3 regions of the Synechococcus sp. KORDI-49 genome follow, and region 2 is predicted to be linked to each of the others. Evidence: predicted binding sites of a transcription regulator. Region 2 holds the regulator's gene; each other region holds the start of a gene.

Region 1 (6,882 bases), 810 kb from region 2:
TGCCGGCTCTGATCCTGCTGGGCCTGCCTTTCGCCACAGCCCTGGCGACGCACAAGCTGGCCAGCGTGGCCCTGGGAATCGGTGCCGCCGGACGTCACTGGCGGGCCAGCAGTCTCGATCCGCAGCTGTCAGGCCTCGTGTTGCTGGCAGGACTTCCCGGGGTGTGGATCGGTGCCAGTGCCGTCCTGGCCCTGCCGGATCGCTTGGCCTCGGCTGCCCTCGCACTCCTCACCCTCGGACTGGGGTTCTATTCGGCCCGCCGACCTGAGCTGGGCCGTGAGGACCGGCCGACGGCTTGGACCCGTTCAACGATCGCCGTCGGGGCCGCGGTGCTCTTCGGAATCGGAATCCTGAATGGATCACTGACCTCCGGCACCGGACTGTTCGTGACCATCTGGCTCGTGCGCTGGTTCGGACTGAGTTACACCCGCGCGGTGGCCCACACGCTGATCCTGGTGGGCCTTGGCTGGAACGGCACCGGAGCCCTCGTGCTGGGCATCAGCGGGGAGATCCGCTGGGACTGGCTGCCGGCACTGATCGCCGGGTCGTTGATCGGTGGATACCTCGGAGCGCACCTGTCCCTGAAGCGGGGCAGCCGCATGGTGAAACGCGCCTTCGAGCTGCTGGCCCTGCTGATGGGCGTTTCACTGCTGATCCGGAGTCTCTGAGGAATCTGTCGCCAGAAAACGTCCGGCAAAACGGGTCGCCAGCACCGCGGTGGCTGCCCCGTAGGCGATGAAGGTGATGGCCTGACCGGTCGTACCGGTTTCGTAGACCTCGCCTGTGAGCAGCATCCAGTCCATCAGTGACGCAACCGTGCCCCAGATCACCACCCAGACCGAGACATAGGCGATACCGCGAAAGGTGGAGTTCACGCTGGCCGAAGCGACTGGCGAAAGGCTAAAGAAGCAGCACCAGCTCCAGACATCCGTGTCTCGCTCCTTTCACTCCGCTCTGGTTCCTCCGCTGGTGCGCAATCTGAACAATCTGAGCCACCTGCTCAGGCGGGCCGGACGTCACGCGGAGGCCTCGGGGTTCCCGATGGCCGTGCTTCTCTCCAGCCGCCTTTACCCCGACATGTTCGATCTCACCCGTCAGGTGCAGATCAGCACGGACATCTCCCGGCGGGGCGTGGCCCGTCTCTCCGGACGGGAGGCTCCCGTGATGGAAGACAACGAGACGGAGCTGAGCCAATTGCTGGAACGGATCGCACGAAGCATCGACTTCATGGAGAGCATCACAGCGGCGGAACTTGATGGGGCCGAAGACCGCGAGATCCGACTGCCCATCCCAGGAAGCATGGGGGGAGGCGAGCGGGTGTTCGAGGGGGAGGACTTCCTGCGCTCCTTCGTGCTTCCCAATGCCTATTTCCATGTGACCACCGCCTTCGCCATCCTTCGCCACAACGGCGTGCCGATCGGAAAGTTCGATTACCTCCTTGGCGAGGATGCCCCCTGAAACGCAGTGCCTCCCGTAGTCTCAGCCCGGACAGGACGTGGGGATGCCGAGGAAGCGCCGCAAGCTCAGCAAGGAGATGGAGGCCGAGATGGCCGCCGCCAAGCGCAAGATCGAATTGATCATGGCTCTGATCCATGACATCCGGGACGACGACATCCAGGGTGAATATCTGGAAGCCTTCGGGCAGATCCGTTCAGCCGTTGTGAACCTCGTGGCGAAATACACCACAGACGGGTTCTGCGAGGAGACCGAAGGCCTCCTCGCGCTTTACAAGGGCCTGATTGTGGAATTTGAAGAGGAGTTCGAGCTCTGAGACCGAGTTCAGAGGCTGTAGGAGACCCCGCGGTAGCGGAAGTTGCCTGACTTCTGATCAGCAGGGCCATTGCTGGCGCTGTACCCACACCCTCGATAGGTGAGCGTGCGGGAGGAGCGCGCCGCGTCCTGACGGGCGCCGTACACGCCGCGGTCGTAACGGAGCTGCTGGGATTGAACTGATACGGCCTGCTCGTAAGCCTGGCCGCGATAAAGAAGCGTGGTCATGGGTCGCGTCCGAGATTGGCCGGCGTCCCCGTTCCATGGCGCCGGTCGAACTGCGCTCCGCTGTGTAGCGGAGTGAACGTTGTGTAGCGGTTGCTACAGACCCGTTATAGAGCAATGGTCAAGACGTGTGATGTTCAACAGAGCACAGGCTTATGGCCCGCCGGGGAGATAATCAACCGACTCATTCGATCGGTCGCCATGCCGTTGCGGCAGAACAAGAATCAAGTCTCTCCGCTTCGGCTGAAGATCACCCTTTTGGTCGCTGGTTTTGGACCACTGATCGCCGTCGGACTATGGCTCCAGTCCAAGGGATTCTTCAGTTGATGGCCATCCATCACGCCCTTGCAGCCCCACTGTTTCTGGCGCTGTTTCTGACGCTGCCCGACGGAAGGGCCGTCAAGGCTGAAACCATTCGACTCACCCTGAAGAACGGCGACACCATCAACGCTGAATTGGTGCCGGATGAGAGCACGGACGAGCGGAAGGTGGTGATGCATCCTCAGCTCGGCCGCCTGGAGGTGAGCCGGGATGCCATCCGACCCGAGCCGACACCCCCTGCCTGGAAATCCTCGATCTCCGCAGGAGTGATCGGGAACAACAAGGATGGGAATGACGACGTCACGGCCACATTCGCAGCAACATCGACTTACAAAAAAGACGGCGACAAACTCAGCCTGAAAGGGGGATACAACTACAACACCACCCGGGACGGGAATGAGCCCTTCAAGGTGCAGACCGACAAGGGCTCCGCGACCGTCCGTTACGACCGACGACTCAGCCGAGGCATCTCGCTGGTCACATTCGCCGACTACCACTACAACGCCACGAACGAGGCCAGCGTCAACACGGTGAAAGGGGCCGTCGGGCTCGGAGTTCCACTGATCAACACCCCATCCACCCAGCTGACGCTTTCTTTCGGCCCCTCCTTTCAATGGGGCAACGGAGGGAGCGACTGTGACACCGACTCAGCCTGTGGCCGGACCTACCCCGGAGCCAGCTTCACCACAGAGCTGGACTGGACACCGAATCCATCCTTCCGCATCAGTCTCGACAACAACTTCTCGGCCCTTGCCGCCTCGGAGTTGAAACCCACCAACAGCTTCGGCGCCACCATCAAATATTTCCCGTCCATCACCAGCGGCATGTTCACCTCCTTGCAATTCCTCTCCACTTACAACAGCATCGCCAAGCCGGAGATCGACAACACCGTCAACGGTCAAGTCGGAATCGAGTTCTGAATCATGCTGACGCCTCCCCTCAACAGTGACGACCTGCGTCGACTGTTCAGCAAGCCTTACGGAACTCCCGGCCCCACCCCGGAGCAATGGAAAGCGGTCTACGCCGAAGACGTTCTGTTTATCGACCCAACTCAGGAACAAAAAGGTGTCGATGCATACATCCGCGCCCAGGACGGCCTGATGAAGCGGTGTGACGATGTGTTCCTGGAAACAGAGAGCGTGGCTCTCAACGGTGAAGTGGCTTTCGTGGAATGGCGCATGGGCCTGAAGATCAAAGGGATCGAATTCATCTACCCGGGTGCAACAAGGCTCGTTTTCGGGAGCGATGGACGCATCACCAATCACAGGGACTACTTCGATTTCGTGGGTCCGACCTTCGGCCCTGTCCCTGTTCTGGGGCCATTCGTGCGCTGGATCTACAAACGATTCGTGTCTTGACAGTGACCGCATCAAAGTAAAAATCAAGGCATGATGATTTAATTCCGCCAGTTCTGATGGACCACGAACTCGACAAAGTCATCGCATGGATCGACGATCGCGATGCTGAAGCCGAGCAGTGGCTCAATGAACAGGCTGCTGAACGCTTCAATCTGAAACCGGAATCCGAAATGGCTGCCTACCTCGCAGCTGTTCTTTCATCCGACCTTCTTCCGGACTGAAACCCCTGCACTGCCACATGCTGATCGGTCCTCCGGCCAGCGGCAAATCCACCACCGCTCAAGAGCTGGCAGCACAGCTGCAGGCCCTGGTTCTGTCAACGGATGTGCTGCGTGAGGAGCTGTGGGGAGATGCGGCGATTCAGGGTCCCTGGCCCGTCCTTGAACGCGTGCTGCACAGCAGGATCCAGGAGTCCGTCGAAGCCGGGCGACCCGTTTTGATCGATGCCACCCACGCCCGCCGCCGCTGGAGGCGGCGGTTGATCCACGCATCCGGCCTGCCTGCCGAGGTGCACTGGGTGGGCTGGTGGATGCAGACGCCGCTCAGCATCTGTCTGGTCTGGAATCGACGCCGCACCCGCCTGGTGCCGGAGGAGGTGATCCGTCGGTTCGCCGCCACACTTTCAGACCCGCAGGCCTCTCCGACGCTGTCGGAAGGCTTTGCAGCCCTGCATCCACTGGATCCCAGCCGCGGGGGCCTGCAGGATCAGATCCGCCAGGCCCTCGAGGGAACAGCGCTCAATCAGGGAACAGATGACGCGACGACTGAAGCCTGATGAGAAACAGAGACCAACAGTGCAGCATCAGCGCGAAAGCCAGCGTCCGATCAACCAGCAGGGGAGATAGATCAGAACTCTCAACAGCAGCTGATCTACGGCTGCCAGATGCATCTCTGGGATGACGACATCCTCAGGGCCCTGGCCGACAAGCAACGCAACTGCATGGTGACCGTGCCTGTCACCGACTGGATGCGAGAGGAGCCTCGGGCCCTCCATGGCCAGGAGGCCAAGTGGCGCGACGTCGTGGAGAAGTGGTATCCACGCATTTCCTGCCGCCATGACCAGCTGCCGGAACCACCCGGCGTCTCCTACACCCAGGCGATCGAGGACTGCCTGAAACAGACGAGCCGGCAGTCCAGACACTCGGAACGCAGCCGTGGAGGCGGCGAACTGAATATCGGCAAGCTTTATTTCACCCTCACCGGCCAGGCCACCTTTCCGGAGTTCGACCAGCTGCTGGATCGCATTCACAGCGATGACCATCGGCAGGACAAGCGGCTTCCCGGGATCATCCTCGTGAAGGGCAGCAAGCAGTCGGGAAGCGATCTGGGGCTGATGCACCACAAATTCTTCATCGGTCGCGGTCGTCCCTTCCGTCACAACCAGAACGGGGAACTGAGCCTGATCGTTGGCACCTACAACTGCTCCTGGGGAGCACGCAACAACCTGGAAAGTCTGATGATTTTCAGACGCGAGGATTACAGGGAAATCATTGATGCCTACCGAACGGAATTCTTCGGAATTGTCTGTTCCAGGAAACTGGCCTGGGGCTACTGGCCCCTGGCATGAAGAAAGGTGAGCAGACGCTGCAATCAGGCACCGCCATGTCGAACCTGCATGCACCTGCAACAGGTTGATGAGCCTCGGCGAACTGTTCCTGGAAGCCATGGCCTCCGGCGTGATCACCAAGGGGGAGGTGGCCTGGGTGACGTGTCATCAGGATGACTTCAACCGCACGGAGGAGGCGGTGGCCCAGCGGCTCGGGCGACTGATGGACGAGGGCAGCATTCAGCTGGGGTGCCGGCTGCCCTCCGCCTGAGCTCGGATTGGCCTCCGGCTCCCCGGCTCAGGCCGACGTGATCCTGAACTTCTGGTTTCAGGAGTGCCGTCCGATCCAGTGGTTTCAAGCAGATCCTGGGATGGACAGCGTCATCCGCAGCCGGTTCGGTGCCGCGGTGCAGCAGGCGATCGACGGAGACTGCCAGGACTGGCATCAGGAACCACAGACAGCCCTGGCCCTCGTGCTGCTGCTCGATCAGTTCCCAAGGCACATCTGGCGCGGCAAGGCGGCGGCCTATGCCGGAGACAGCCAGGCTCTGCAACTCAGCCTGCTGGCCGAAAGCCATGGCTGGCTTCAACAGGAAGAGCAGCGTGCCCGGCGTCAGTTCTGGTTGATGCCAGGCTTCACAGCGAGGACCTCGCCGTGCAGACCCAGGCGCTGAGCCTGTTCGAACGATGGACCGATCCACGCACCCACGCCGTAGCCTTGCGGCACAGGGAGATCATCCGACGCTTCGGGCGCTTCCCGCACCGAAACAGCGCCCTGAAGCGCAGCTCAACGCCCGCTGAGCTGCAGCATCTTCAACAGAAGAGATCAGCTCAGAGCGCCCGCTGATGCAACCGACGCCGGCCGGACCTGCCGCGCATCCGTTTCACCATGCGGCGACCGGCACGGCTGGTCTGGGCCACCTCCAGCTGATTCCAGCGCCAGCCCAGAAGGGAGACCAGCACCACCAGCACCACCAGCAGCAGTCCGACGATCACAGGCAGAGACTGCTGCGCCACAGCTCCTGCTCATCCCCCAGATGGTGGCGCATGCAGCTGCTGATGCAGTCATCGTCGCCATCCACAGGACAGCGGGTGATGCACTCAAACCAGGCATCCACGGCATCCCAGGTCCTGCTCGTTCCGGGGCCGTCCTGTTCGTTCACCATCACAACCCAGCGCCTTGAAACCGTTGTAAGCCCTCCGGCGACAGGAGAGCATCCGCCAGTCACAAGCCTTGAGAAACGGCATGCCGCCGATCAGCGCTCACCCTCCTGATCCAGGGAGAACTCCAGCAATGCGGCATACAACAGGGTCCGCAGACGCTGCAGATCCTGCTGCTCCACGGGATCCGGTCCGCCAGGCCATTTCTGCAGATAGAAATCCACCGAGCGGTGAAGCAGGCGAATGGCCGCGATATCCAGATCGAACTGAAGCGTGGGGGGCTGGTCGGTCATCGGTCGATTCTCCGACCCCCATCCTGAAGTCTCCTGACTTACACAGCTGCGACTCAACTGCGGGTCAGGGCAAGAATTGATCGCTTACAGTCAGCGAAGAGATGACATCACTTCCGATTAATCATCAATAAGCATGGACACATTCACCGTCAGACGAGTTATCAGCGGTGACACATTCGTCATCAAAGACAAGACCATCGGAAAGGTA
Region 2 (6,882 bases):
TTCATGGTGCTCTTCCTCGTCTTTCTGCTGGTGATCCTTCAGCTGTACAACAAGTCCCTGATCCTGGAAGGCATCAACGTCAACTGGAACGGCCTCGGCTGATCGGTTGTCATGAATGTCTTCGGCGTCGGCCTCCCTGAGATGGCGGTGATCGGCGCCGTTGCCTTGCTTGTCTTCGGTCCCAAGCGTCTTCCGGAACTCGGCAAGACGCTGGGGAAAACGCTCAAAGGATTTCAGTCCGCCTCCAAGGAGTTCGAGCGGGAGATCAACAAGGCCATGGCCGATCCCGAGCTCGAGGATGGCTCCGGAGACTCGCCCCAGGACAACGATTCACCCCAGGTCTGATCCGGCCGATGTCCGCAGATCTGAGGCTGGTGGTCGGTCTGGGCAATCCAGGGCCGAAATATGCGGGGACCCGCCACAACATCGGGTTCATGGTTCTGGAGCGGTTGGCCTCCCGGGAGGGTGTTCAGTTCCGTCAGCAGAGCAAGTTGCACGGCCTGGCCAGCGAGGTCGGTCATGGCGAGGCGCGCTTGCGCCTGCTGATGCCTCAGACCTACATGAACGACAGCGGTCGATCGATCAGAGCTGCGCTCGATTGGTTCGGACTGACAGCGGATCAGCTGCTGGTTCTGGTGGATGACATGGACCTCCCTCTCGGTCGCCTGCGACTTCGTGCTCAGGGCAGTGCAGGCGGTCACAACGGCCTGCGCAGCACGATTCAGCATCTCGGCGGGCAGGAGTTCCCTCGGCTGAGGATCGGAATCGGTGCCCCTGCGGACACTCCCGATGAGCGACGGGCCAGAACCGTGTCGCATGTGCTCGGTGCTTTCAGCAAGGTCGAGGAACCTTGTGTGGATGCTGTGCTGGATGCCGTTCTTGATGGTCTGGGACGCATTCAGCGCCAGGGCATGGAACGGGCCGGCAACTGGATCAATGCCTACCGGCCGCAGAGCCTTGCCAGCGGCGGATGACAGCACTCCCCGCCACCACGGCCCACCTCCGGGTGTTGCGCCAGTGCTTCAGCGAGCAGTGCGTTGAGGGGGAGGTGGCGGCCGGGGGCTTTCAGTGGCAGTTCCGCTGGGCGTTTGATTGCGGTGACCTGACCGTGGAGCCCTCCCTGGGGCGGGCTCTGATCCAGGACGCTCTGCGTCGATTCCTGGTGCGCTCGGATTATCGACTTGAACCCGGCGGTGATTACACCTTCACCGTTCGGGCCCGCTTCTGAGGCGCTGTTTCGCACCCGACCAACGGCATGGTGTTCCCAGGCTGTCCTCCACCATCACAAGGGCGGCGATCGCATCAAGCTCCTCAGGTGGGATCAGAAGGCCGCGGGGAATCAGCCGTTGCCACCCCCTGGGAGGCCACAGCTCCCAGTAGCGACGGCGGGCCCGCAGGGTGGTGCCGTATTCATTCACCTGCTGAACAGGAGCGAGGGACCGCAGCTTCGGCAGCCATGCCGCACTGCCGGTGCCGTCACCCAGCACGATCCCGTCCAGTCCTCCGGCGACCTGCCAGTCGCTCAACCGGTCCAGAACCTGCTCGCAGATCACGACAGCCCCGCTGAGCACCTGAAGGGATTCGGTGTCAACGAGCACGAGGCCGCATTTGCTTCTCCCGGGATCAACACCGGCCAGTCGGCTCATGGGCTGACCCGAAACGCCACCAGCACCGGATCGCCACTGTCGCTGTCGCTCTCGGCGATCACCTCAAGGGTCAGATCCCCCTCTCCTTCGGGGCGGTCCACCAGAGCCAGGCCGAGCTGAGCAAAGACCGTCCCGTCGAACTGGAGTCCTTCCACGAGGGAGCCACGACGCTGCACCTCGGCGAACGCAGAGGCGAGCAGAAGGTTCAGGCGGCGGCGGACCATCTCCGGTGATCGATCCTGGTCCGGGAGGGTTGCCGACGCCAGGACTTCGCCGCTGCGACTGATGCGCCGGTTCGGTCGGACGTCAGGAAAGGCATAGACGATGGTCTCTCCGCGCAGCACGTTGGTGGCAGAGCGGATCGAAACCACCCATGTGCCCGGCTTGCTGATGATCGTCCGCAGACGCTGCACATCGTTCCGGGGAACCAGGAGGATCTGTCGGTCGGGGGTCTCACCGGGTCGGACCTGCTGGTAGGCCGTGAGATTCGCGTCCTGCAGCAAACGGTCGATCACCGTCTTCGCCTGTCCTGCACTCTCCAGTCGGATGGTGGCTGTGGCCAGAGCCTCTCCGCTGCTGAGAACCACGGAACCGCGGCGCAGGGCGATCAGGTTGCGCTCCAGCTCCTTGAGTTCCGCCTCACCGGCTTGGATGCTGGCCCGAACCCGCTTGAGTTCCTCCTCGGTGCGGCGGATGTCTGCGTCCCGGGCCTTGATGTCCCTGTCCCGCTGCTGAATGTCGCGGCTGAGGCGCTGCTGCTCGGCCTCCAGCCGGACGCGCTGCTGCTGCAGAGGCTCCAACTCCTCACGAAGTGTCGCTGCCCGCTGCTTGGCCGTCGACAGCTCGGCATCGATGCGTTGCGTCTGGGCAATGGCCTGACGACGTTCTTCCTCGGCTGACTCCAGGGCACCTCTGTTCTGCTGCAGCTGGCGGCGGCTGTCCTGAAGTTTCTGTTGCAGTCCGTCGAGCTCAAACAGCCCAACCCGCAACTGACGGCTGACCAGCAGCATCAGACCGAGGGACAGCGCACTGATCAGGCTGCCGGTGAGCACCGTGATCAGCACCGCCGTCCGTCGGGGTCGCATGTTGAACAGGCTGAGGCGTGCCTTGCCGACACGGCTGCCCAACCTGTCGCCCAGAGCTGAAAGCACGCCGCCGAGCACCAGCAGCGCGATGATCAGCAGCCATCCGCTCACGGCGTCACCTCCCAGTGGGGCTGACTCTCAGCTGAACCGCTTGGCCAGAGCAATCGGATCCAGAACCGTGATCTTCTTGCGGTCAATCTGAACGAGACCGGATTGACGCAAGTCTCCCAGCAGTCGGGTGATCGTGACCCGCGTGGAGCCGATCGCCTCGGCGATGGCCTGATGGGAGAGGCGGAGGTCGATGGTGATGCCCAGTTGGTCCGGCACGCCGAAGTCCCGACAGAGCACCAGCAGAAAACTCACCAGGCGGGAGGACATGTCCCGGTGCGTGAGGGTCTCGATCATTGTTTCGGTCTGCAGAATCCTGCTGGAGAGACCCTGAAGCAGCCTGAGCCCGACTGCGGTGTCGGCCTCAATCGCGGCACGGACTGAGCCGGCCGGTGCCGTCACCATCTCCACCCGGGTGAAGGCGACAGCGTGATAAAAGCGATCGGAACGGTGGCCTGTGAGCAGCGACAGCACCCCGAACAGGCTGTTCTCACGAAGCAGAGCGACGGTGATCTCTTCGCCCGACTCATAGACCCTGGAAAGCCGCACGGCACCGCGCCGGATCAGGTAAACCCTCTCGGCGGGATCACCTGGAAAGAAGATGGTCTTGTTTCGTTCGACAAGTTCCGTGCTGGCGCCGTCCAGATCTCTGATGACATCAAGCAGCGAGCGGGATGAGCTGACCGGCTGGTCCTGGGGCGCATGGGCCGAAACGGCGACGTAACGGCTGAACCCACTGCTGGTTCCCAACAATCCGTTTCGACTGGTTAAAAGTTAAGGATCGACCCTGTTCAGCTGTGTAGCCGTTATTACGCAATCAGCTGCGGCTGCTCAGGGCATGGCTCTGGGCGGCCAGAAGGGCGTCAAGCCCGGGCTGCGCCAGATCCAGCAGGACGTTCAGCTGCCCGCGGCTGAACGGAGCTCCTTCGGCCGTGCCCTGGATCTCCAGGAGACTCCCGTCGCCTGAGGCGACCACATTCAGATCAACGTCAGCTCGGCTGTCTTCGCTGTAATCCAGATCCAGCAGCGGCTTGCCCTCCAGGAGTCCGACGGACACCGCTGCCACCTGGCTCCGGATCGGCTGGCGCTCCAGGATCCCCTGGGCGATCAGACGGTCACAGGCCAGCTGCAGAGCCATCCAGGCCCCGGTGACCGACGCGGTTCGGGTGCCGGCATCCGCCTGGATCACATCACAATCGATTAGCAGGCTGCGTTCTCCGAGAGCTTCCAGGTCCACCGCGGCGCGCAGGCTGCGGCCGATCAATCGCTGAATCTCCTGGGTGCGGCCGGAGAGCTTGAGCAATTCCCGCGACTGCCTCTGAGGTGTGGAGCCGGGCAGGAGCCGGTATTCAGCGCTGATCCAGCCCAGTCCGTTCCCCTTCCGCCAGCGCGGCACCGTCTCTTCGAGGCAGACGCTGCACAGAACTGCCGTGCGTCCGGTGCGCACGATCAATGAACTGAGAGCGAACCCCATCGGATCCCAGCTCACTTCAAACGGCCGAAGGGCATCTGGACGACGCCCGTCGGCTCGGGTCTCGGAGGGATCCACCATGAACCTGATTTCACAGCACACCATCCGTAGTGTCAATGGCCTTGTGGAGTCGCATCGCGCCGCTACATTCGAGGTCTGCAGGGTGTATCCCTGGTGACACCCGACGCGATGACCGCAAGCCTGACCACCAGCCATCGATCCTCTGGAGCCCTGACCGGGGATCGCCATGCGCTGGAGAGGGCCGGTCTGCGTCCGCTTCCGCCGCTTCCCGCATCCGCGCCGCTGCATCTGGTGGCTCCGGAGGGCCAGCTGCAGGTGCATACGGCCTCCTATCGGGGCAGTTTTTCCAGTGTTCTCAGCCAGGCGATGCGGGCGGCAGGGCTCGGCAGCCGCGTCCTGATCGCCCAGTTCCTCAAGGGGGGGGTGAAGCAGGGGCCGGAGGGCTGTGTGCTGCTCTGCGGCGGGCTCACCTGGCTGCGTCCGGATATTCCGGCGTGTCTTGCGGAGCCCGATCAGCCTGGTGGTTCCGATGCCGTCGATGCCGTCTGGCAGGCCTGCCGGCGCCATCTCGCTGAAGGCGACCTTGATCAACTGGTGCTGGATGAAGTCGGTCTCGCGGCAGCGCTCGGCTACCTGAAGGAAGATGAGCTTCTGTCGAGCCTGCAGCAGCGTCCAGGCTCCATGGATGTGATCATCACTGGGCCGGCGATTCCTTCCAGCGTCATGGCCATGGCGGATCAGGTCACCGAACTGCGCAGAGGTTTCTGATGCTCAAGAACGATCGCTGGATCACCGAGCAGGCTCAGAAGGGGATGCTCGAGCCCTTCCAGGCAGGTCTGGTGCGCCATCTTGATCCGGAGCAACGTCTGCGACCGGTTCTGAGCTTCGGATGTTCCTCCTACGGCTACGACCTTCGCCTCTCCCCGCAGGAGTTCATGATCTTCCGGCATGTGCCCGGAACGGTGATGAACCCCAAGCGGTTCAATCCCGCCAATCTGGAGCCCACGCCTCTGCATGAGGACGAGGACGGTGGCTACTTCATCCTTCCAGCGCATTCCTACGGCCTCGGTGTCGCCCTGGAGAAGCTTCGGGTGCCCGCCAACATCACGGTGATCTGTCTCGGCAAGAGCACCTATGCGCGGCTGGGCATCATCGTCAACACAACCCCCGCTGAAGCGAGCTGGGAAGGGCATCTGACGCTTGAGTTCAGCAACAGCTCCGGTGCTGACTGCCGTATCTATGCCAATGAAGGCATCTGTCAGCTGCTGTTCTTTGAGGGGGACCCCTGCGACACGACCTACAGCGATCGGCAGGGTAAATATCAGCATCAGCCGGAGCGTGTCACCCTGGCCCGCATCTAGGGAGCCAGGCGCGCTCTGTGCAGCCGGCTCTTCTCGTACCACTCGGCGAACTGCGGAGCCCAGTCCACCAGATGCGGCCACATCAAGTCGCAGAGTCTGCGGATCTCCAGCTGAGCATCAAGCTTCGCCCGCAGATCCATGAAGTGAAGGAAAGCCCTCAGGCTGAAGCTCACGATGAAATGCTGGCGGTAGTCGAAGGGAAGGATGCCGCGGGCATGTTCCTCCGCAAATCCGGCACGCAGCAGATCCCTGTAACGCTCGGCTGATTGCTGGCAGTGGTTGAGATCAAGTTCACGCTCCGCCTGGCTGTAGAGGTATTTCTTCCCCTGTCGGTCGCTGTACTCCCCGACCGGTCGCAGGTAGAAGACCTCCTCCAGGGGCAGTTCGCCGTCCGCAGCCCGGCAGATGCGCTCGCCGGTGTATCGCATCGACTGCACATCGAAACTGACGCCCACCCGATGCGTCCGGGCCTGTTGCATCACCGAATGCGGAAACCAGCCCACGTTCAGAACGATCTGAGCATGTTCGAGCGGACCGAAATGGCCCCGTTCCCCGGCAAGCAGCCGTTTGATGCAGATCTCGCCAGCCCGTTGTTCGTCAGGCCAGCTGTCCCGATTAGCGGCCACAAAACCCTCGCTGTAGTCCTGATGCATCGCGGCATAGATGCATTGCTGCGGATTCGGCGTGGCGGCGATCAGATCGACTCGGAAACGCTCCATGGCGTGCTGTTCAGCAGCTCGGTCCTGTGATCATGACGGTGATGGCCCGGCCATGCCCGTCAACCGTGGCTGCGGGGTCCGGTTCTGTCGGTGCTGGCCAGATCCTCAAGGGTGCTCGTGCTTCCGATTCCCTGAAGTGCTGGAACGGGGGTGTCGTTGATCAGGGCGTCACCAAGCGCCTGGAGTTCCTGGGGTGTCCGCACGCCGATGGAACGACCACGAGGCTGACCGTCCGCTGCGAAGAGGTTCAGCTGTGGGATGCCGTTGACCTCGTACCGGTCCACCAGATCGAGCCAACGGGGATTGTCGACATTCACCAGCACCACGTCGAGGCGATCCCGCGTGGATTGCTCCAGGCTCAGCATCGCCGGAGCCATCTCCCGGCAGGCCTGGCACCAGTCGGCATAGAACTCGATCAGCGTCGGCTGGCCATTGCTGAGCGCGACATCAGGATCCAGAGAACGCCGTGCC
Region 3 (6,882 bases), 940 kb from region 2:
TACAACGGCGACACCCAGCGGTTCGAGCGCATCCGCCGCGATCAGATCAACGGCAGCAGCTGGAGTCTCTACACCGTGCGCTCGCCGGTGGTGAAGCGTTGGCGGCTGCAGCGTTACCCCTTCGATGACCAGCTGCTGCATGTGCAGATCGGTCTGGAGGATCCGTTGCAGCCGGTCAACCTGGACGTGGTGCCCACCGATCCCAGCACGGTCAGCCCTGGGCTGATTTTGCCGGGCTGGATTCTCAAGCCCCCCAACGGCTATGCCTCCAGCATCAGCCTGATGAGTGATCTGGGCAGGCCCATGGCCGAGGTGGGGGCCGTTCGGCGTCAGCCCACGGTGTCCTTTGATCTGCCGATCCAGCGCCGCAGCCTGCTGTTCGTGGCGCCGGATTTTCTGGGCTACATGCTGGCCGTCGGCCTCTGCTGCATGAGCCTGCTGATCACCCGCAGCCGGGACGATCTGATCCTGGCGGCCGTGGTCTCCGCCGGAGGCAACTATGTGTTCATCGCCGGCCAGTTGCCGGTGACGGCGATGACCGGATTCATCGGCACGCTGCAGCTGATCATCTTTCTGGGAATCCTGTACGTGGTGGCGGCGGATGAATTGATCGACAACCAGCTCAGCCTGGTGAATGCCCGGTTTGCGCGGGTGTTGAAGGTGTTCCTGCTGCCCAGTTATGTGGGGATGACCCTGCTGGGAATCTGGTGGATCATTCCATGACCTCCGCAGCATCTCCTCAGCCCCGCCCCCCCGAGGTGGCTAATGGCTTCTGGACACTGTTGACCTCGGCGATCACCATCGTGATCGTGCTGGTGGGCACGCTGCAGATTGAGCCGCGTTTGAGTGAGCGGCGCCTCAGGATTGATGAGCGTTACATCCTCACCTCCGAGGAGGTGGCGGCGCTGCCGCCTGAGACGCTGGCGGTGGTGCTGGATCGCTCGCCGGGTCAGGACCAGACCGGTTTCAGGTATCGGCTTCTGCAACTGGTGCTGGAGCGCAGTGGTCGCCCCTTCGCTCTCGGGCTCAGCGAGCAGATCCAAAGCCAGGATGAAGCTGTCGCAGCCCTCCAGCAGGGGCCTGGGTCCTCACGCAATCCCTTCGCCATCAGCGTTGGTGTGTACGGGGCCGGGCTGGAGCTGAACCGGCGCCTGCGGGAGATTCCCATCCCCGTGACCGGCGGAATTCTTGGCCTGAGAGTCGGATGGAGCCACCGAAGCCAGCACGAACGGCTGGCTTCAGTGGGTTCCGTTGAAGACCTGCGCAGCGTTGTGCTGCTGCAGGGTCTGGGCTGGAGTGATGTGGAGATCTTCGATGCATCCGGGCTGCGCACCTTCACCGCCCGATCCGAGGATCTGTTCCGTCTTGTGGACAACCGCCGCGTGCAGCTGTTTCCGCGCGGCATTGATGAACTCGAGCGTGAAGCGACGATCGTGGCTTCCACCGCTGCGGGCACCGACCTCGATCCGAATCTGCTGATCACCTATCCCTTCGCCGGTTTCTTCTATGTCAGCCCTGACAATCACTCGCTGGCCGATGCGATTCAGCTCGGTTTTGAGCGGGCGATCGCGGATGGTTCCTATCAGCAGTTGCTGGAGGAGCTGATCCTCACCCCTTGGCTGCGTCGCCATCTCGCCCTGGCGGACCGTCGCGTGATTGCCCTCCCCAATCCAGTGGCAGCTGATGTTCTGGCTGATGTGGATCCTCGCCACTGGATCGTTCCCTGGACTGATCTGCTGCAGGGGCGGATTCGCACTGGGGCTCAGTTCTGCACGGAGCAACGCCTGCAGGTGCTCTGCCCCTGACGGATGTTGCTGGAGCAGCAAGAGGGTGTGTATCCGCCTGAACGACACAGCGGTTGACGTTTCCCTTATAAAGGACTTGTAGCAACAGCTACCAACAACGTTCACCTCACTTCTGTGAGGCGCAGATCAACCAGGCCAAGGAACGGGGACCTGGATTTCTGAGGAACCACAGATGACCCTGACCTATCGCGGCCAGAAGTACGACCAGCAGACTGTTGCTGTCGCTCCTAACAAGCCTGCTCTGAAGTATCGCGGCGTTTCCTACGCCAAGTGATCAAGGGCTAATCACAGCGCACCCCCTGCCTTTGGTAGGGGGTTTTTTTATGGCAGAAGCAGGAAAGGTCTGCGCGATTGGGGCGCGGGCGCATAAGTGCAAATACCTATTAGAAATGCATATGGCCGCATGGTCTCTGTTGAAACATAAGGATGAATCAGGGCTGCTAAGGATGCCGAATAATCACCTTGTTTCTTGCGAGCGGGATGGCGACCTCTATCGTTATCGCCTTCCTGTTGCTGATGAGTTTTTATGTTATTTACGCCGCGGTAAGAAGGCAGTACGTCATCAGAAAAAGGCAGCGGCGGTTGTTCCGCAGCAATCTTTATCAATGGCGTAAAGAGATGAAGGACAGTGTCCATTATCGAAAATATCGAGACAGAGGATAGGCAAGAAGCTCAAGCAGAAAAGGGTTGATGGCTGGCACCTTCCTTCAGCGGCGAAAGGTCAAAAGGCAGCAACGATCGATGGCGTGTGTGCCGACAGCTGCAAGGAAGCATTGAAGGCACTGGCTGTGTCCTCAAATCACAGCAGGGTTCCGAAGGGAATCTGTTGAGATTCCTTTGCCTGGAGCGTGTTGGTCCATAATCATTCCGGAAGAACTGCGTGAAGGTGGACTTCCAGGCTGGGCTCGCTGAGGTTGACGGTGCTGGACACACCGTCGACTGAGAGCCCTCATGGGAGAACCCTCCCAACGAGGCCAGTGACGTTCTGGACGTCTTGGCATGGACGTGTTGAGTGGATCGGTGCACTGGATCTGAGGCGTGCTCCTCATCGTCTGCTTTTGGTAGAGCCCCTGAAAAGCACCATCATCAAAGTTCGGATGCAATGGCTTTCGATTGATTGTTTGGATTGGACATACTTAAGGCTGTTAAGTGGCTGGTTGATTGTGAGGCTTTCGCCTCAGGCAGGTCTTCTATCAGCGTTCTTATTCGCAACAAATCAGGGCAAATCACCCGATCGGGGGATTGATGCAAAGCCTGCATTCCCCCACTTGGTGGGATCAGCGCGTCCACGGGCACTGGCTGGCATATCGCCAGAAGATCTCGGCGTGGCCGCTGGCGACCATGGTCTGCTGGACGTTCGCCCCGTTGATGAACAGCTCGGCCACGGTCCTGCCATATCGGTCAGTCGTAATGCGGCGAATGCCCACCTTCTGGCTCATGAGCATTCCGTTGAGGTGATACTTCGCCGCCATGGCTGGAGCCGGCTTGGCGTTCTCCCCCTTCAGCTCAGGGGTGTCGATGCAAGCCAGCCGGACCTTTTCGCCTGTGGTCGTGGTGCAGGTATCGCCGTCGTAGCAGCTCTTGATGGTGACAGTGGGTAGGGCCGCGACGGGAGCTGAAGCCCCCAGCAGCATCACGGACATAAGTCCGATCGCAGTGGATCGAAAGCGCATCAGAACAGCTCCCTGTTTCAGATGTATCCGTAACAACTGATGAACTCGCGTAGATTCTAAACATTTCATTGATATTTTCCATGCGCTACCTAATCCAGTGGACTTGCCCCGATGCAGGTTCATCGCCGGAACTGAACCAAGGCTTTAAGGACTACCTCACAGGTGGGAAAGCCATGGACGAGTTCGAAGGTTTCAAAATTCTGGCTCGCTTGATCATGCCGCAAAACGGCACCGGCGCTTTTATCGCAGAGGCTGAAAGCCTTGCCCACGTCTATAAACACACCGGGCCTTGGACCCGAGCTTTCAAGATTTCGGTGCAAATAACACCCGGACTTTCTGATGAAGAATGGGTGCAATCAGAGACAGACCTTTTTGGTTGATTCAAGGTTAAGGATAAGGATTTGTTCAGATACACACCCCCCCAAAAAAATGGAGGGTAAGTATGGTTCCTGTTTTTTGTGGTCTAGGCGGCACCCATCTGTAGGTCCGTACCACCACCCACTGCGCATTTGCGGTCGCTGAGTCGGGCTTGAACTGAACGACCTTCTGCTGATCTTCAATTCGCCAGCCATCTCTCGTCGCCGGGCTTCTACGGGGGGTCATGCATGGCAAGATCCTTGCTCGGCATATCAATTAGCGGTCATTGCGGTCGCTGTTCCAACCCTTCGGATCAAGGCGTTTCAAGAGACTTTCTTGCCTTCTACGAAACTGCTCCCTTTCTGTCAGCACAGGCCAACGCTCAAGCCGCAAAGCTCTACGGAATGGTCTGAGGCAGCGACGCATACGGGACATACGAATGTTTTACACAGACCACTGAGCGAAATGTGACCTCACAGGACAAAGCCATATGAGCGAATCCATCGGCGTCAACCCTTGCTCTCATCTGGTTAGAGGCTCACCCCCAGGTGCCAACCCACAAGCCTGTCCGCGTCTTCTTGGGTCAGCAGCGGGGTCATCCAGTCCGTCATCAGCTCAGCCACAGCAGGCGTTCCTAGGTCTTAGGTACCGCCAGACAGCTACCGCTTGAAGGTGTCAGGGTCATTAGCCATTAGCGCGTAGTGCTGTGATGAGCTGTCCCAGCAGAAGCAGGGAGATGCGGGTTCCTTGGGTCATGGGTCAGACGTAGCTGTCTGAAGTATTCCCCGCTCGGCTCAAGCGCCGAAGTTGTAGAGCAATTCCTTCCATTTTTGCAACTGAATTCCAATGGATTGCGAGAATCTCAAGTAGCGCAAGCCAAGCAGAACAATTTCTTTTAGCCATCTCAGTGAATCTCACCAAGTACAAAGCGATCAGAACGAGACAGCTTGGAGTGACAAAGGCAATCCATGGACTACAGCGGTCGCGAGGCCCAAAACAAGCTGTGAAAAATTCCCAAAGAAGGGCGACTTAGGCATTGATCGACCTTCCTAACACATGTAGATTAAATGGCCGAGAGACAGCGGACGTTGAAAGCTGGATATGCACCACCACTCATTCTATTGGCTATAGCCGCTTGTTTTTACATGGCCGACGTCAACAAGAGCTTCACTACAGACAAGTCATCTTCAAAGATTCAAAAAAACAAGACATCACTGATCAAAAAAGACTGGAACAAAATCAATCAATGCATCGCGCGTTCCGCCAAGCAACTAAATGATGAAGCGATGAAAACATATCGACTGATTAATTGGGACACAATCACCCCCGAGCAGAGCGAAGAGCGCCGAAAGCTATTATCAGAATTAAACGTTGAAAAGCTTGATCGAGACAAAGAGTGCAGAGAAAAGGGGTCCTTCTAAAGCCTGTACATCGTTATGCGCTTATGCCAAGCAACCCTGATCGCAAGGCGACGAAGCGTGCGACATGATTGCAAACCAAATCGACGGATTCCGAGAAGTTATCTTCACGAAAATGTGCTCAGAACCAATCAAGGTATTTACACCTTCCTGTCTGCAGTACATAGTGGGTGAACCCAATGGAATAGACTAAGGATCATGAGCGGCCTGATTGCATTTTCTACAGGCATGTGTGCCATCGCACTGGGTTCAATTGCTTTGTCATTGAGACCCATAGCCGAGTCAGCCCGCAGTTTCAATTACTGCGTAGAGGAACGAATTTCATACTGGACAAAGCAAGACGATGAACAAGTAGAGCGACCCTGGACACGATCAAACCAGGTCGCCTTTTGCAATGGCAAAGTTTACAAGCTTCGCGTCACCAATCTCAATTCCAATAAAACCAAGGAGTAGAGAATTGCTGGGCTGTCCCAATCGGCCGTTTCGGTATCGACAGTCATAATGATAGCCGATCGTTCATCATCAGCATTCAGCTTCTCGAGCCAATCGATCTTTCGTGATTGCATGAAAACCCTTGCCTTATCTATCATCCCGCATTCTGAAATAGCCAACCTTTCTTTCGATCGCTTCAAATTCAGAGACCTCTTCGGCATAAATCGCATTCGAACGCTTCAGGCATTTCTCACTGAAAAGCAGGGTTTGATCATCTAATTGATTTGGAACTACAACGTCAGAGGTGCTATCAGCAGGAGCAATAGAAGGCTCACTGAGTCTAGGTTCTCTGGCCTCTTCCATCAAAAAGAATGCTGCAGCAGTCAAAAGCAATAACGGGACTAAAAACGGAGATTTCAGGCCCACAGTCGCTGGACAGCCACGCACTTGTTCCAAGTATGCAGGGGCCCCTGCTTTGTCCTTGCGGGTTTTGTATTGCTTTCAGCCTCTCTGCTGTGGCATCAGACTTCCCCAGGTCTTCCACTCCGCCCACAGGCCACCGCTTGAAGGTGTCAGAGTCATTGGCGCGAAGTGCTGTGATGAGCTGTCCCAGAAGAGGCAGGGAGATGCGGGTTTCTTGGGTCATGGGTCAGACGTGACTGCCATAAGTGTTCCCCTGTGGATGGAGTGGAGAGATGCTATCCCTGTTGTCGTTGTTGCTAATTCTCTCACTCTTGCCTGTTTCTTCTTTGAAGGTACAGTCCATCAAAATGCAAGGAAACGAGATGAAAACAATGCAGAGAGTCTCTAACGTTGTTGCCTTCCCTGCCTTCTTCTTAGGTTCTGTCTCGGTCAGCATCTATCTCACCATCAACCTGTTCTTGAAGTTTGGTTGGTTGCTCTGCTTCTCCTTTATCGCCTTTCTTTCCTTAACTACGCTGCTCTATTGCGGTAAAAGAGCTGACACTTAAGGGCTTAAGTGGCTAGCTACCGACAGCGAATTCTTGAAGCTGTCAGGGACATTGGCTCGCAATCAGTGACCAGCTCATCCATCAGGAAAAAGCAGCGCAAAGAAAAACCCAGTTGCAGGAAGAAGTCCTCACCACAACGGGGTTTTATTGATAAGCCGATGACCTGACTTGAACAGGCGACCCACGCTTTACGAAAGCGTTGCTCTACCAGCTGAGCTACATCGGC

The links. Region 2 encodes NtcA, which controls nitrogen genes in cyanobacteria. Its sites were predicted from a motif close to GTANCNNNNGNTAC; they were not measured.
Region 1: the regulator NtcA is predicted to act here: its motif matches at 2,082-2,095, upstream of KR49_RS00585 (DUF4278 domain-containing protein).
Region 3: the regulator NtcA is predicted to act here: its motif matches at 1,884-1,897, upstream of KR49_RS13240 (DUF4278 domain-containing protein).

Annotation. Positions count from the first base shown of each region.
Region 1 covers NZ_CP006270.1:114,114-120,995, reverse strand. The annotation lists gene KR49_RS00605 (sulfite exporter TauE/SafE family protein) at 1-668, shown strand, start outside; gene KR49_RS00600 (hypothetical protein) at 645-875, opposite strand; gene KR49_RS00595 (DUF1993 family protein) at 931-1,458, shown strand; gene KR49_RS00590 (hypothetical protein) at 1,502-1,771, shown strand; gene KR49_RS00585 (DUF4278 domain-containing protein) at 1,780-1,998, opposite strand; gene KR49_RS00575 (DUF481 domain-containing protein) at 2,292-3,236, shown strand; gene KR49_RS00570 (nuclear transport factor 2 family protein) at 3,240-3,674, shown strand; gene KR49_RS13645 (hypothetical protein) at 3,731-3,895, shown strand; gene KR49_RS00565 (ATP-binding protein) at 3,913-4,449, shown strand; gene KR49_RS00560 (hypothetical protein) at 4,558-5,241, shown strand; gene KR49_RS00555 (hypothetical protein) at 5,309-5,491, shown strand; gene KR49_RS00550 (DUF924 family protein) at 5,499-5,894, shown strand; gene KR49_RS14545 (DUF924 family protein) at 5,876-6,067, shown strand; gene KR49_RS13640 (hypothetical protein) at 6,052-6,237, opposite strand; gene KR49_RS14115 (hypothetical protein) at 6,213-6,386, opposite strand; gene KR49_RS00545 (hypothetical protein) at 6,477-6,674, opposite strand.
Region 2 covers NZ_CP006270.1:1,889,276-1,896,157, forward strand. The annotation lists gene psbH (photosystem II reaction center phosphoprotein PsbH) at 1-102, shown strand, start outside; gene KR49_RS09500 (TatA/E family twin arginine-targeting protein translocase) at 112-345, shown strand; gene pth (aminoacyl-tRNA hydrolase) at 354-974, shown strand; gene KR49_RS09510 (DUF3146 family protein) at 971-1,228, shown strand; gene KR49_RS09515 (resolvase) at 1,206-1,646, opposite strand; gene KR49_RS09520 (DUF3084 domain-containing protein) at 1,643-2,842, opposite strand; gene ntcA (global nitrogen regulator NtcA) at 2,870-3,589, opposite strand; gene rph (ribonuclease PH) at 3,657-4,391, opposite strand; gene KR49_RS09535 (cob(I)yrinic acid a,c-diamide adenosyltransferase) at 4,500-5,099, shown strand; gene dcd (dCTP deaminase) at 5,099-5,692, shown strand; gene thyX (FAD-dependent thymidylate synthase) at 5,689-6,411, opposite strand; gene KR49_RS09550 (thioredoxin domain-containing protein) at 6,471-6,882, opposite strand, start outside.
Region 3 covers NZ_CP006270.1:947,469-954,350, reverse strand. The annotation lists gene KR49_RS05125 (hypothetical protein) at 1-723, shown strand, start outside; gene KR49_RS05120 (hypothetical protein) at 720-1,805, shown strand; gene KR49_RS13240 (DUF4278 domain-containing protein) at 1,978-2,079, shown strand; gene KR49_RS05115 (hypothetical protein) at 2,286-2,468, shown strand; gene KR49_RS13780 (hypothetical protein) at 2,892-3,095, opposite strand; gene KR49_RS05110 (thermonuclease family protein) at 3,083-3,448, opposite strand; gene KR49_RS05105 (DUF3303 domain-containing protein) at 3,559-3,858, shown strand; gene KR49_RS05095 (hypothetical protein) at 4,981-5,256, shown strand; gene KR49_RS13775 (hypothetical protein) at 5,833-6,141, opposite strand; tRNA gene KR49_RS05080 (tRNA-Thr) at 6,810-6,882, opposite strand.